2 regions of the Streptosporangium sp. NPDC020145 genome follow, and region 1 is predicted to be linked to the other one. Evidence: riboswitches for the same ligand, from Rfam matches in the RefSeq annotation. Region 1 holds a riboswitch; the other holds the start of a gene.

Region 1 (7,672 bases):
GGCCCTGGGTGGTCGGCACCCATTCGCGGTCGGTCTGCACGAGCAGTTCGATCGACTCGACGAAGGCCTCCTGCGGCAGTTCGGGCATGGCCATGCGCAGCGCCGACTGGTTGAAGCGGGCGGCGTTGGCGTACGGCCTGAAGCAGGCGATCGAGCCGTTCCCCTGCCGGTAGGCCTTCAGCCCCTCGAAGAGCTCCTGGGCGTAGTGGAAGACCGACGTCGCCGGGTCGAGGCTGAGCGGGCCGTACGGCGTGAGCCGCGCGTCGTGCCAGCCCTCCCCCTCGGTGTAGTCGATGGAGATCATGTGGTCGGTGAAGGTCTGACCGAATCCGGGATTCGCCAGTACCTGCTCGCGCTCGGCCGTGGAACGAGCGTGGTCGGAGAGCTGCACGTCGAAGGTCAGCTTCTGAGCGGTGGTCATGGCGGCGGTCCTTCTCTTCGTGGCGGAGTGCACCTACGGTCCATTCTGGGACGGAGCAGGCACCGGAAAACTACTGCATATATGCCAAAATCCGGCAGCCTGCTCGGTGAGACGAACAAAAAAGACGCGCCCGGCGGCTCTGCTGAGCCACCGGGCGCGTCTGGGGTCGTGCGGGCGGCTTGTCAGCCGGCTACTCGGGCGGTGATGTCGTCGCCGATCTCGTGGGTGGTACGGCTCGCCCACCCGGTCTGGCGCTCGACCAAGTCCTCGGCCACGGCCTGCTCGACCTTGGCCGCCTCCTCGGTCAGGCCGAGGTGGTCCAGGAGCATGGCGACCGACAGGATCGTGGCGGTCGGGTCGGCCTTGCCCTGGCCCGCGATGTCCGGGGCGCTGCCGTGGACCGGCTCGAACATGCTGGGCGCGGTGCGGTCGGGGTTGACGTTCCCGCTGGCCGCGAGGCCGATGCCACCGGCGACGGCGGCGCCGAGGTCGGTGATGATGTCGCCGAAGAGGTTGTCGGTGACGATCACGTCGAACCGCTCCGGCTGGGTGACGAAGAACATCGAGGCCGCGTCGACGTGGTAGTAGTCGGTGGCGACGTCGGGGTACTCAAGGCTGACCCGGTCGACGGTGCGGGACCACAGGTCACCGGCGAAGGTGAGGACGTTGGTCTTGTGGATCAGCGACAGCTTCTTGCGCGGCCTGCTGAGCGCCTTCTCGAAGGCGTAGCGGACGACGCGCTCGACACCGTAGGCGGTGTTCAGCGACTCCTGCGTGGCGATCTCGTACGGCGTGCCGCGGCGCAGCACACCACCGGCGCCCGCGTAGAGGCCCTCGGTGCCCTCGCGGATGACGACCATGTCGATGTCCTCGGGGCGGGAGCCGCCCAGCGGGGTCGCGACGCCGGGGAAGAGCTTGACCGGACGCAGGTTGACGTAGTGGTCGAGCTCGAAGCGGAGCTTGAGCAGCAACTCGCGCTCCAGGATGCCCGGCGGCACACTGGGGTCGCCGACCGCGCCGAGCAGGATCGCGTCGTAGCCGCGCAGTTCGTCGAGGACCGCCTCGGGAAGGACCTCACCGGTTCTGTGGTACCGGCCGGCACCCAGGTCGTAGGTGGTGGTCTCCACCTTCGTTCCGACGGCTTCGAGGACCTTCAGGCCCTCGGTGACGACCTCGGTCCCGATCCCGTCTCCAGGGATGACGGCCAGACGAACATTGCGCGAATCCATAACGGGCACCCTATCTGCTCTGTCTCGACAATCGAACCACCGATCTCACCCCTCGGACACTTCTCACCCCGGAAGGCCCTGAAAAGTTTGTCCTGTTTGCGATCTTTTGACCGTTTCGTTAAGGTCCTGGCCATTCGTATCGTCGCCTAATTCGCGCAGGCCATCCCCCTCTTTCGGTCCGCGCGGAGCCGGGGAACCACTTCCGGGGTCCACGGGGCGTCCGAGCCGCACTCCGTCTGGCGGAGCACGTTTCCGGCGTTTTCCACGAGGCCCCTCGGGGCGAGTCGGCGCCACCACGCGCCGTAGGGCGACCTCCACGCCCGAGCCCGACAGCTCACCCGGCCGGCCCTATGGAAGGAACGGTCCTGAACGGCAAGACCTACCCCCGTGTCCTGACCCTGATCGTCACCGGCTCGACCATCCTCGCGACACCCGCCGTCGCACTGGCGGACTCCTCCCTCACCACCTCCTCCCCCACTCCTCTCCTCGCGCTCGCCGCCGCCGGATTCGCCCTCGCGCACCCGGCCCCCACCGCGGAGAGCTCCCGGACCCCGCTCACCGCTCCCGCCGTCGAACCCGCCCCGGCCGGCTTCTCCGGGACCGCGCGGAAGGTCCCGGCCTGGAAGAAGGCGCTGAACTGGGCGATGTCCAAGCGCGGCACACCGTACGTCTGGGGCGGCACGGGCAGGGGCGGCTTCGACTGCTCGGGCCTGATGCTCCGCGCGTACGGCGCCGCGGGCATCCGGCTGCCCCGCACGACGACCCAGCAGTACTCCGCGTTCGCCAGGAAGATCTCCTGGAAGAACCTCAAACCCGGTGACCTGGTCTTCTTCCACAACCTCGGTCACGTCGGCATGATCACCAAGCCCGGTTACATGGTCCACGCCCCGCGCAGCGGCGACGTGGTCAAGGTGGAGAAGCTGCAGGCCTGGCGCCGCGCCAGCTTCGCGGGAGCCGTACGGCCAGACCCCAAGGGGGTCGAACTCGCCGACGAGCGGGCCGAGCTGGACACGGCGATCAGGCAGTCGACCCAGGCCGGTACGGCCCTCGCCCGCTGACCCACGCCTCTCCCGGTCCCGGGCGCCGCACCGCCCGTGGCCTCGGAGGGACCCGGCTCAGGAGGAGTGCGGGGGCACTCCGCCGTTGTCGCGGCGGTCCAGCGCGGTCTGCAGGGCCTGGGCGGCCTCGTTCTCGTTGTCCTCGGGACGGTTCCAGGGATACATGTCGTACATGACGCTTCTCGTCTCGTTCGCACGGAGCTGGCTGAAGGAGGAAGGGGAGCCTGGACCCTGGTCACGGGCCCTCATCGGATCGCGGATCCGGATCACGGATCGACGGGAAACCGGGGCCGACGAACGCCATCACACCGCGGCGAGTTGCCGGCCCGCCCCTGTGTCAGGCCTCGCCGCGGCAGGTAATAAGTACGAGAACCTGGCGCATTACCAGCCATAATAACCGGCCCTCCGCAATCTGTCTCACCCCTCGTGCAGGCTTCTCACATATTGAGACGAGGCTCGGCCGGAAAAGCAGACGGCCGCCGCCCCGCGAACGGGGACGGCGGCCGTGGGAGCCGTGCTCCGGGATCAGTCGGCCAGGTCGACCGAGCGGCCGCTGTCGGCGCCGATCTCGCCGCCGATCTGGTCGATCACCTCGGCCGGGATGGCGGAGTCGACGGTCAGCGCGATGAGGGCCTTGCCGCCCTTGGCGTCCCTGGCGACCTGCATGGAGGCGATGTTGATGCCGTGGTCGCCGAGGATGCGGCCGACGACGCCGACGACGCCGGGGCGGTCGTCGTAGGTGAAGAACGACAGGTGGTCGGTCGGCTCGATCTCCATCTGGTAGCCGTTGACCTCGACGATCTTCGTGACCTGCCGCGGGCCGGAGAGCGTGCCGGAGACCGAGACGGCGCGGCCGTCGGCCAGGACACCGCGGACGGTCACCACGTTGCGCCAGTCGGGGCTCTCCGCGCTGGTCACCAGCTCGACGGTGACGCCGCGGTCCTTGGCCAGGAGCGGGGCGTTGACGTAGGTGACGGAGTCCTCGATCACGTCGGTGAAGACGCCCTTGAGGGCGGCCAGCTCCAGCACGCGGACGTCCTGGGAGGCGATCTCACCGCGCACCTCGACGTCGAGCCTGGTGGCGACCTCACCGGCGAGGGCGGTGAAGACGCGGCCGAGCTTCTCCGCCAGGGGCAGACCCGGCTTGACGTCCTCGGCGACGGCGCCGCCCTGGACGTTGACGGCGTCCGGCACGAACTCGCCGGCCAGGGCCAGCTTCACGCTGCGCGCGACCTGGGTGCCGGCCTTCTCCTGGGCCTCGTGGGTCGAGGCGCCCAGGTGCGGGGTGACGACGACCTGGTCCAGCTCGAACAGCGGGCTGTCGGTGACGGGCTCCTTGGGGAACACGTCGATGCCCGCGCCCGCGACGCGGCCTTCCTTGATCGCGGAGTAGAGGGCGCCCTCGTCGATGATGCCGCCGCGCGCGACGTTGATCAGGCGAACCGACGGCTTGACCTGGTGCAGCTCGCGGTCACCGATGAGCCCGACGGTCTCCTTGGACTTGGGCAGGTGCACGGTGATGAAGTCGGACTCGCGCAGGACCTCTTCGAGGGAGGCCAGCCTGACGCCCATCTGCGCGGCGCGGGCGGGCTGCAGGTAGGGGTCGTAGGCGATCAGCTCGACGCCGAACGGCTGCAGGCGCTGGGCGACCAGCTGGCCGATCTTGCCGAGACCGAGGATGCCGACGACCTTCTCGTCCAGCTCGACGCCGGTGTACTTCGAACGCTTCCACTCGCCGCCCTTGAGCGCGGCGTGGGCCTGGGCGACGTTGCGGGCCGAGGCGAGGATCAGCGCGACGGTGTGCTCGGCGGCGCTGGTGATGTTGGAGGTGGGGGCGTTGACGACCATGACGCCTGCCTTGGTCGCGGCCTCAACGTCGACGTTGTCGAGTCCGACGCCCGCGCGGGCGACGACGCGGAGCTTGGGCGCGGCGGCGATCGCCTCCGCGTCCACCTGGGTGGCGCTGCGCACGATGAGCGCGTCCACGTCGGCGAGGGCGGGCAGGAACTTGGCGCGGTCGGCGCCGTCGGTGTGGCGGACCTCGAAGTCGGCTCCCAGGACGGCGAGACCTGCCTCGGAGAGTTCCTCTGCGACCAGTACGACGGGCTTGTTCACGGGCTGGATCCTTTGGAGACGTGGAGGCTGCGGACGGACCTCACGTAGTCTATCGAGGCTTGTGAACGCGTTCACGAGTGTCCCGCGATCCGAGACGGTTACCCACTTCGTACACCTTCTATGCCTACAAAATTCATCTTGGTCTTGATCTAGATAAAACTTCGCGATTACCCTGATAAGCCGTGGTTCTCTACCTAAGGTTCCGTGTATGAGCATCGGGAACCCCGCTCTCGGCGACGTACTCTCGCAACACGGCAGCCCGCACCGGCTGCTGACGGCGCTGGCCGAATACGGGCTCCTCGTGGCCGTGCGCCCTGATCGCTCCGTCGTGCTCGGCACGACCCAGACCGGCGAACGGGTCCTGCTCGGCTACACCTCGCAGAGCACCTACGCGCGCCACCGCGGCAACCACGCCCTGTCGGCGTGCGACGCCGACACCATCCTCGACATCCAGCGTGCCACCGGCGTGCGCGAGATCGTGATCGACGCCGCCGGTCCGGCGGCGGCGGCCGTACCGATCGAGGATCTCCAGCGCCACCTGCTCTCCACCCGCACCGGCCCGACGCCCGCGCTGTCGAGCGCGGCCCCGACGGCCTACGCGACCGGAGCGATGGCCACGGTCCCGCGTGCCTCCGTGCCTCCGGTCGTCCCCGTGGCTCCGGCGACCCCGGTGGCTCCCGCAGCCGCTCCCACAGTGGCTCCCGCGGCGGGCCGGCGCACCGGCCCGGCCCCCGTGCCGCCCGCGCCCGCCGCCCAGCCGTGGATCCCCGCGCCGCGTCCCCACCTGTCGGGGCCGATGCAGATGGTCGATCCCGGTTACGGGCGCTGCACACACCCGATCCTGCCCGCGCTGCGCTTCGCGATCTCCTACGTGCTCGCCGACTACCCGCTCGTGCACCACGTGTGGATCTCCGAGGCCAAGACCTCCTCGGGGGCCCCCGGGATCATGCTGCACGTCAAGGTGCACATGTCGGCGGCCGAGGACGTGGTCAGGGACATCCACCGCGGAGTGCGCGCCCGGCTGCCGCAGCTGGCCGCCAGCGAGGCGCCGATCCTGATGGCCAGGGTCGCCGACGCCCGCAGCGAGCAGCGGATGATCGAGATCGGCGCCCACGTGGTCTGCGCGGGCACCACCGACTGAGCCGGACAGGTGGCGGCCCGCCCCTGAACGGGCCGCCACCTGTCCGCCTGACTAACCCAGCCGCCGGGTCAGCGTGACCCCGGTCCTGGCGAAGGCCAGGGCGATCAGTCCCGCCAGCAGCGGCAGCCCGACCCCGACGGCGACGAGGGGAGGCCACGGAACGCTGAGGACCATCTCAAGCTTGGGGTAGGCGACCCCGTTGAACCCGACCTCCCGGTAGTCGTTGCGCTGCACGACCGACTGGCTCGCCATGGCGAACCCGGGCAGCAGGCCGACCAGCAGACCGAGGGGCACCCCCAGGCCCGCGACGAACACCGCCTGCCCCGCCGCGACCGCCCTGCGGGTGCGGGGCCGGGCCCCGACCGCCGAGAGCGTGTCCAGGTCGGGCCGTGCGTCGGCGGCGGCGAGGCCCGAGGCGGCGAGCGTACCGCCGAGCACCACGAGCGAGGCCAGCGCCCCCATGACCCACAGGGTGGGATCGATCCTGCCGGAGTCCACGCTCCCCGCCGTCGTGACCGTGACGTCGGGGGTGATCACGCGTATCGCCTCGCTGAGCCGCCGCTCCCGCTCCGGGTCGGGACGGCCGTCCTCCGGGCGAACGATGAACCCGATGAGGCCGGGGACGTAGCCCGCCCTGGTCACCGCCGCCTCCGGCGCCACCCCGAGCACCAGCGCGGGCCCCTGGACGGTGGCGCCGACCGCAGGCATGGTGACCGCGGGCTTCTCGCCCCCCACCGGGAGCCTCCGGACGGCCAACCGGACCTCCCCGTTCCTGACCACGGCCGGATCGAAGATCACCACCTTGCCCTCGGCCAGCGCGACCTCCGCCGCCCGGTCGGTACGGCCCAGCAGGAGGCGCAGCAGGTCTGGGCCGCCCACTGGCAGAGTGCCCAGCGGCCCCCACAAGGTGAAGCATTTCCGACAGGAACGGCGCTCCAGCGCGAAGTCCAGCGCCCCGCCCTCCCCGTCGAGTGCCTGGTACGTCGCGAGCGGCGTCGTCCTCGGGAACACCTCGGCGACGAGCGGCCTGATCCGCTCCCAGGTCTCCTTGGGGACGTCGTCCCCGTAGATAACGGTCGTGCCCTGGGGGTAGCCGGTCCGGTAGTGCCGTTCCCCCGTCGCGACGCTGCTGGTGGCGCCGACGGCGACCGTGCTGAACGCCGCGGCGGCGGCCAACACCGCCACCACGGCGGGAGCCGTACGGCCCCGGTTGCGGGAGGCGTCCCTGACGGCCAGCCGAAGGGGAAGCGGGAGCCCTCCGGCCAGCCCGCCGATCCACCTGACCAGCCAGGGCGTCACCATGACCAGGCCGAGCAGGCCCAGCGCCCCACCGAGATAGATCCACGCCTCGATGCTCACCGTCCCGTAGAGCATCGCCGCGGTCCCCGCCGTGAGCAGGACCAGGCCGGCCAGTGGACGGCCCGCCCGGTCACGCGCCGTGGGACGCCTGCCCGCGAGCACCGTGACCGCGTCCGTCCTGGCCGCCTGCACCGCGGGCACCACAGCCGCCGCGACCCCGCTGACCAGGCCGAGCACGGCGACCGGCACGATCTGCCCGACAGGCACCTCGAACGGCCCCAGCTCACCGGCGGGCCAGATCCCCATGACGACCGCGATCACCCTGGCGGCGCCGACGCCGAGGACCGGGCCGAGCACGGCGGCGACCAGTCCCAGGGTCAGCCCGTCGGCCAGCACGACCAGTTTGAGG
Region 2 (7,672 bases), 240 kb from region 1:
AGCGACCCGGACCTGATCCGGCTGCCCTGGGACATCCCTCTTGAGAACTGGCCCGACCACCATCTGGTCGCCCTGCCCCGGGGTATCTCCCGGCACGTGGTGCGCTTCGCCAGGCTCTCCGGGAAGGTCTACGCGATCAAGGAGATCAGCGAGCACTACGCCAAACGCGAGTACCGCCTGCTGTGGGACCTGAACCGGCTTGACGCCCCGGCGGTCGAGCCGGTCGCCGTGGTGACCGGCAGGACCGACGCCGACGGTGAGCCGCTCGACTCCGCGCTGGTCACCGAGCACCTGCAGTTCTCCCTGCCCTACCGCGCGGTCATGTCGGGCACCATCCGCCCCGAGACGCTCACCCGGCTGCTCGACGCGCTGGCCGTACTGCTGGTGCGGCTGCACCTGACCGGTTTCTACTGGGGTGACTGCTCGCTGTCGAACGTGCTGTTCCGCAGGGACGCCGACTCCTTCGCCGCCTACCTGGTCGACGCGGAGACCGGGGAGCTGCACCCCATGATCAGCGAGGGGCAGCGGCTGCACGACATCGACGTCGCGCACGTCAACCTGTTCGGCGAGATGCTCGACCTGCAGGCGGGCGAGCTGCTGCACTCCTCGATCGACCCCGAGGAGGTCGCCGACTCGGTCTGCGCGCGCTACCACAGGCTCTGGGGCGAGCTCACCTCCGACGAGATCATCGAGGAGGTGGACTGGCACCGGATCGACCAGCGGATCCGCAAGCTGAACGACCTCGGTTTCGACGTCGCCGAGATGATGGTCCGCCGCAAGGCGGGCACGGGACGGCTGGTCGTGCGCCCCAAGGTGGTCGACGCGGGACACCACCAGCACAGGCTGTTCAGGCTCACCGGTCTGGACGTCGAGGAGAACCAGGCCAGGCGGCTGCTCAACGACCTCGACGCCTTCCGGGTCGCGCGCGGCCTGCGCCACGAGGACGAGGCGGTCGTGGCCCACCGGTGGCTGGCCGAGGTGTTCCAGCCGACGATCGAGGCCGTACCGGCGAACATGCGGCGCAAACTGGAGCCGGCCCAGCTCTTCCACGAGGTGCTCGACCACCGCTGGTTCATCTCCGAGAAAGCCGGGCAGGACGTCGGACTGCCCGCCTCGACCGAGTCATATGTGAAGAACGTTCTTGTCCACAAACCCGACGAGAAAGCCCTCCTCCCCGACGAGTAGTAAACGTTCCCCCGTCGGTTGACAAACCTTCTACCGCCCGGCGGAATTCTTTTCCTCGCCATATCTGACTTTTCATGAATAGCTCCGGGTTCGGAGAGGTTTCCCTACGCTGACCGGGCGGCGTTGTGGAGTCGTTGGCGAGGGGGACCCCGTGCTCGGAATCGAAGGCTGCCTGGCCGAGGCCATGGCCATCCCCGGTGCGCTGGACGCGGTGCTGATCGACCAGACCGGCGGGACGGCCGTGGCGGGCGGTGGCGCGGCCCGCGAAACCGGCGCGGGCAGGGCCGTCGCGGGGCTCGGCGAGACCTTACGGGCGATGCTCGACGGCCTCGCCGTGAGCCTCCCCGGCGAGCCCACTGGAATCCGTGAAGTGATCATAACCACCGACGACGGATACCATTTACTAAAACCATTGGAAACGGTGTTCGACGGCCTGCTCGTGATTTATGTCCGTCTTGATGTACATCACGCTGATCTGGCCCTGGCGCGGCATCGTCTCCAGTCCCTGTCGGGTCACCTGACCGCCCGTGCCGGGGGTCTCACCGCCCCGCCGTTCCCGCGTGAGGAACGGCACCGGTCCGGCCCGCGAGGGTGCTTCGACACGGCCGGGCCACCGTGCCCGCCCGCGACGGGACCTCCCGCCGGGGCTCCCGGGGGGACCGTGACGGCGGGCGACCCCGCCGACGTCGACCTGCTCATCCGGCTGAGGAACGCGCTGAGGGCACTTGCCTGAGCCCGGTCCGACGCCTTCGAGGACGCCCGTGAAACCGCGGACGCCGAAGCGGACCAGAAGGAGGGTGCCGGTGGAAATCCGCGACGAGGTACGCCAGGAGATGACCCGGCTACGTGAGCGGACACCCGATGTGGACGGAAGCGTCGTGTGCGGCGCGGACGGCCTGACGATAGCCAGTGACCTGGACGGCGGTTTCGCCGAGCAGACCGGCGCCCTCTCCTCGGCGCTGCTGGCCCTCAGCCGCCGGATGGCGGACATGACGGGCAGGGGAACCTTCGAGGAGACGCTGGTCTCCGCGGCCGGCGGCTACGCGCTCCTCTACACCGCGGGCCCGAAGATCGTCCTCACGATCCTCGCCCGCCCGGGGTCCAACCTCGGATTGCTGCGGCTTGAGGGACGCAGGACGGCGGAGAACCTGGCCGCCATCACCTCCCGCACTCGGACGCCCCGGTGACCGGAGCGGCGAGGACGACCGCGAGGGACCACGCGACGCCGAGGAGAGACCGAGGGTCCGGCCCGCGGGCCGTACGGCACGGCCGGTGAACGCGGAACGAGGGCGGGCACCTGTGCGGGGTGCCCGCCCTCGTCCTTCCTGAGGGGGTCTCGGACTCCGAGGGGGATCGGAGGAGGGGTCCCGGGAGAGGAGCGGGACCTTCGGGGATCTCAGGAAGCGGGGATCCGAAGGGGGTCGGGGGTCTTCGGGGTTGGGGGATATTTCGCGATGAGGGGTTACGGCCGCGGCGCGTCGGCCAGGGCGGTCTGCGGCGGCGTGGCCGGGTTGTGGTCCATGAGCTTCCAGGCTCCGCTGGAGAAGGCCACGGGGTAGTTCTTCTTGCCGACGCCGTCGCCCCACTTGGTGATGACGTACTCGACCTTGATGTGCCCCTGGCCGTCGACACCGTCCACGCCCAGCGTGTCGGAGTTGAAGCTGCCACCGGTCAGGTCGGCGAAGGTCTTGGCGTCGAGGTCGATCATGACGCCGCTGCTCGACGGCACGCCGGGGCCGCGGTCGCCGACGAAGAACTTGGCCTTCTTGCCGTTGTAGAGGACGTAGCCCTCGGTGAACAGCGGCCAGCTCGGGCTGGCGATCATGCCCTTCTGCATGGGCTTGCCGCTCGCGGGCAGACCGGTGTCACCGGCGCGGCCGGAGGAGTCGTCCCAGAAGTAGGAGGCCTTGGTCGAGCCCTTGAGCAGGACGGGCTCAGCGGCGGCCGGGGCGGTGGCGGTGGTTCCGGTGCCGGTGTCGGCTGCGGCGGGCAGCGCGGAGACGACACCCGCGGAGGTCAGGACGCTCGCGCTCAGAAGGGTGGCGGCGAGCAGACGATGGCGCAGGGCAGCGGAGAAACGCATGAAGACAGGGCTCTTTCACGAGGGAACAGGACAGCCGCTCGTGCCGGGCCGAAGACGTTCGGCGATCAGTGGGGCACGGGGCGTGAGCGCTCACAGGGAAGAGAGGCCGCACCAGGAAACAGGCGGGCGTACACGGAGCGCGGTGCGGGGCGGGGGTGCCGCGGTCAGGCGCGGCGGAAGTCTCAGTCGATCCGCGCGAAGGCGGTGCGTGCCGGTGGGTAGGCGACGACGTGATCCATGAGGGGATCTCCTCTCCATCTCGTCTACCGGGTTAGCTGACGGGTTCGGGCGGTGGAGTTGCCCTACCGCCGCGTTGTCGCGGCGGATTCACCCCAAAAGGTGGGTCCCCGGCTCCCGTCGCCCTCGGGAGGCTTCGGGATTCGACGTCGACCGACCGCTCCTTCTCGTGAGGGGCAAGTCACCGGTCGAGAACAACTAGGACACTACCCACCACAAACGGACAAAGCAAAGCAAAAGCCATGAAAACCCCAGAAGATCTACCTTCAACCCCCAAGAAAGGGACATTGGCCAGGTCTTGACCCCACTCCGCCCATGGCGTTAAGTTCAGTGAAACTGTTAGGAAACTTACCTAATAATTAACCCGTAATCATGGGCCTGACCTGCACGTTCTCCGCCCTTATACCCCCCAGGAGAAGCCCTTCATGAACAATCGGAAGCTTGGTGCGATCGCCGTCGCGGCGGCCGTACCCGTCCTGCTCTCGACGGTCATGGCCGGTTCGGCGTCCGCCCATGGATCGATGGGAACACCCGTCAGCCGGGTCTACGCCTGCTATCTGGAGAACCCGGAGTCGCCCGACACCCCGGCCTGCAAGGCCGCCGTCGGCAAATGGGACACCCAGCCGCTCTACGACTGGGACGAGTTGAACATCGGCACCGCCAACGGAAAGCACAGGGAGATCATCCCTGACGGGCAGCTGTGCAGCGCCGGACGCGCCAAGTACCGGGCCTACGACGCGGCCCGCACCGACTGGCCCTCCACGGCCATGCCGACCGGCGGCGGCGCCTACACCTTCCGCTACCCCTACACCGCCGACCACCCCGGCACCTTCGAGATCTACATCACGAAGGACGGCTTCGACCCGCTCCAGCCGCTGAAGTGGTCGGACCTGGACTCCACCCTGCTGGCGAAGGTCAGGAACCCGTCCAAGGTCAACGGCGAGTACGTCATCCAGGGCCAGCTGCCCCCGAAGACCGGCCGCCACATCATCTACTCGATCTGGCAGCGCTCGGACAGCGCCGAGGCGTTCTACACCTGCTCCGACGTGACCTTCGGCAACGTGTCGACCCCATCCCCGACCCCGACCGCCACGGCGACCGCGACGGCGACGCCCACGGTGACGCCGACGCTCACCCCGACCCCCACCCCGACCGTCTCCCCCTCCTCGACGCCCACGCTGACGACGACCGCGACGCCGCCCGCGCAGCCCTGGGCCGCCGGTGTCTCCTACTACGCCGGGAGCGTGGTGACCTACGGCGGCTCCGCCTACCGGTGCCTGCAGGCGCACACCTCCCTGCCCGGCTGGGAGCCCGCCAACGTCCCCGCGCTCTGGCAGCGCGTGTGACCCGGTACCCGCCGTACGGGCCGTGAGGCCGTAGGGCACGCGAGCCCCTCCCATCGGCTCCCGGGCGCGGGGCCGGTGGGAGGCTCGTTCTTCCGGACATCACGGGCGAACCCGGTAGCGTGAGCGCGTGTCACTGACCCTCGGCTGTTGCCTGGCCGCGCTGGTGACCGTCGCGGCGCTCTACGCGCTGGCCCTGTACGGCACGGCGGGAACCGCGGCGGCCGGGGCCGTCGCCGTCACCCTCGTGGTGGCGATCACGATCGGCGTCGTGAACGGAAGCCTCAGGGACGCCGCCGGCTTCGGCACGCTCGCCGCGGGCGCCGCCGCCGTCGTGTGGTCCCTCGGCCGCTCCCACCGGCGGCGCAGGACGGGCCGGGCCTCGCTCGCCGCCTACCGCGCCGCCTCGGCCGCCATCCCCAGACTCGCCGCGACCACCGAGCGCGACCGGCTGGCCGCCGAACTCCACGACGTGGCCGCGCACCGGCTGACCGGCATCGCGGTCGCCTCGGCCGCGGCCCTGCGGCTCGCCGACCCCGTCATGACCGCGGAGGCGACCGCCCACGCCGCCGAGGCGGGCCGTCTGGCCGTCGCCGAACTCGACCGCCTGGCCCGCATCGACCGGCGCGGCGGCGAGACGACGCTGGCCGACGTCGACGCCCTGGCGGGCCATCACCCCGGGGCCGACTACCGGCGCACGGCCGCCTCCGCGCCACCCGGGACCGCGGCGCTCGCCCTGCGCATCGTCAGGGAGAGCCTGACAAACGCGATGCGTTACGCCACCGGCGCCGCCGTACGCGTCCGGGTCGAGGAGAACGCGGGACACCTGGTGGTCACGGTCACCGACGGGGGCGGTCCCGCCGCCGGAGGGCTCGGCACCGGAACCGGCCTGGCCTCCCTCGGCAGGGCCGTACGCGCCGTGGGAGGGACGCTGAGCGCGGGCCCCGAGGGGGCCGGATGGGCCGTCAGAGCGGCGCTCCCGCTGCCCTCCCCGGCCACGGGGCCTGCTGCGCCCACCGCGCCCACCGCGTCTTCTACGTCCCCTGAGCCCCCGCGGCCCCTGTGGTCACGCCGTACGGCGGGCTGGCGGGGCGCCGCCGCACTCGACTGGGCCCTCGTGGTGCTGGCGGTCGCACTGCCCGCGGGATTCGGGCTGCTGGCCACGGAGGCGCCGCGGCCGTTCGTCTCCCCCGCCTCGGGCACGCTGCTGCTGGTCCTGCTCGTCCTGCACGCCCTGCCGCTGCGCGGGCGCAGGCTGGCGCCGAAGCTGAGCCTGGCCGTGGCGCAGGGGACGTTGCTGGCCTGGCTGGCGTGCGACGCGGCGGGGCTGACCGTGCCGCACTCCGCCCAGCTGGTCCTCGTGTGCTGGTGGGTCGAGCTGACGCTGCTGTACACCGTCGGCGCGTACGGCTCCCGCGGCTGGCCCGCCCCGCTCGTGGTCGCCGGGCTCGCCGCCTTTCCCCTCGTCCCGGGCATGACGGGCCCTCCCCTGGCCGTCTGGGCCACGCTGAGCGCGGGGATGGCCGTACCGACGGGGCTGGCGTGGGGGTCGGGGCTGCTGGTCGGCGGGCGCAGGCGCAGGCGGTGGCGGGCCGAGGCCCTCGACCGGGAACGCCTCGACCGCCGCACGGCCGAGGCCGCGGGCGCCGAGCGGAACCGGATCGCCGCGGGGCTGCGCCGTACGGCGGGGGCACGGGCGCGGGCCGTGGTCGAGGCATCGGAACAGGGACGGCTCGACCTGGTCCTCACCGAGTCCAGGGCCGGGCTCACCGCGCTCAGGGAGCTCCTCGACGAGCTTCGCGGCGGCTGCGACCCGGCGGACGACACGCCTCCCCCGGTCGTCGCCGGGATCGCGGCGCTGGCCGTCAGGCGCGGGGCCTTTGTCGAGCACGAGGGACGGCGCCGTCCCCTGCCCGCGACGGTCGAGGTGGCCGCCTACCGCCTGGCCGAGGCGCTGCTGGCCGACGGCGTGACGGTGACGGTGACCTACCGCGACGACGGCCTGGTGCTCTCCGGTCCCGGAGAGGCCAGGAAGGTGCGTGCCATGGTGGACGCGGCGGGCGGTACGGTCACCGAGACGAAGGACGGGATTCGGGTATGGCTGCCGGAGGTGTTCCCAGCGTGATCCGGGTGACGGTCGCCGACGACCAGGCGGTGGTCAGGATCGGCATCACCGCGGTGCTCGACGCCGAGCCGGACATGACGGTCGTCGGCCAGGCCGCCGACGGCGAGACCGCGGTCGCGCAGGCCACGGCCCTGCGCCCGGACGTGGCGGTGCTGGACATCCGGATGCCCGGGCTCGACGGGCTGGCCGCGACGGCCAGGATCACCGCCGAGGTCCCGGCGACGCGGGTGGTGGTCCTGACCACCTTCGGCCTGGACGAGTACGTGTTCGCGGCGCTGCGCGCGGGGGCGGCGGGGTTCATGCTGAAGGACGCCGACCCCGGGCGGATCATCGACGCGGTCCGGGTGGTCGCCGGGGGCGACGCGCTGCTCGACCCCGGGGTGACCCGCAGGTTGATCGACCGTTTCACCGGCAGGCCCGGCCCCGAGGAGGCCGCCAGGCTCTCCGGCCTGACCCCCCGTGAGACGGAGGTCCTCCTCCACGTGGCCCGCGGCCTGTCGAACGCCGAGATCGCGGCGGCGCTGGGCATCAGCCCGGCGACCGTCAAGGACCACGTCGCGCGGATCCTCGCCGAACTCGGGGTCCGCGACCGGGTGCAGGCCACCATCGCGGCCTACGAGGCCGGTCTGGTCCGTCCCGGGGCGCGGTGACCCCCCGCCGCGCGGCGGGGTGGGAAACGGTTCTCCGGCAGGACGATCA

Evidence for each region. Region 1 has a riboswitch for cyclic di-AMP ahead of ABZ463_RS07945 (C40 family peptidase). Riboswitches for the same ligand answer to the same signal wherever they lie in the genome.
Region 2: linked by a shared signal. The riboswitch ahead of ABZ463_RS06775 (hypothetical protein) and the one ahead of ABZ463_RS07945 (C40 family peptidase) in region 1 are both predicted to bind cyclic di-AMP.

Annotation. Positions count from the first base shown of each region.
Region 1 covers NZ_JBEXZT010000003.1:516,330-524,001, forward strand. The annotation lists gene ABZ463_RS07935 (branched-chain amino acid aminotransferase) at 1-421, opposite strand, end outside; gene ABZ463_RS07940 (3-isopropylmalate dehydrogenase) at 604-1,650, opposite strand; cyclic di-AMP (ydaO/yuaA leader) riboswitch at 1,799-2,013, shown strand; gene ABZ463_RS07945 (C40 family peptidase) at 2,001-2,708, shown strand; gene serA (phosphoglycerate dehydrogenase) at 3,234-4,823, opposite strand; gene ABZ463_RS07955 (hypothetical protein) at 5,032-5,964, shown strand; gene ABZ463_RS07960 (FtsX-like permease family protein) at 6,016-7,672, opposite strand, start outside.
Region 2 covers NZ_JBEXZT010000003.1:277,955-285,626, forward strand. The annotation lists gene ABZ463_RS06760 (DUF4032 domain-containing protein) at 1-1,185, shown strand, start outside; gene ABZ463_RS06765 (hypothetical protein) at 1,337-1,918, shown strand; gene ABZ463_RS06770 (roadblock/LC7 domain-containing protein) at 1,989-2,372, shown strand; gene ABZ463_RS06775 (hypothetical protein) at 2,648-3,268, opposite strand; cyclic di-AMP (ydaO/yuaA leader) riboswitch at 3,514-3,664, opposite strand; gene ABZ463_RS06780 (lytic polysaccharide monooxygenase) at 3,931-4,851, shown strand; gene ABZ463_RS06785 (ATP-binding protein) at 4,979-6,973, shown strand; gene ABZ463_RS06790 (response regulator transcription factor) at 6,970-7,623, shown strand.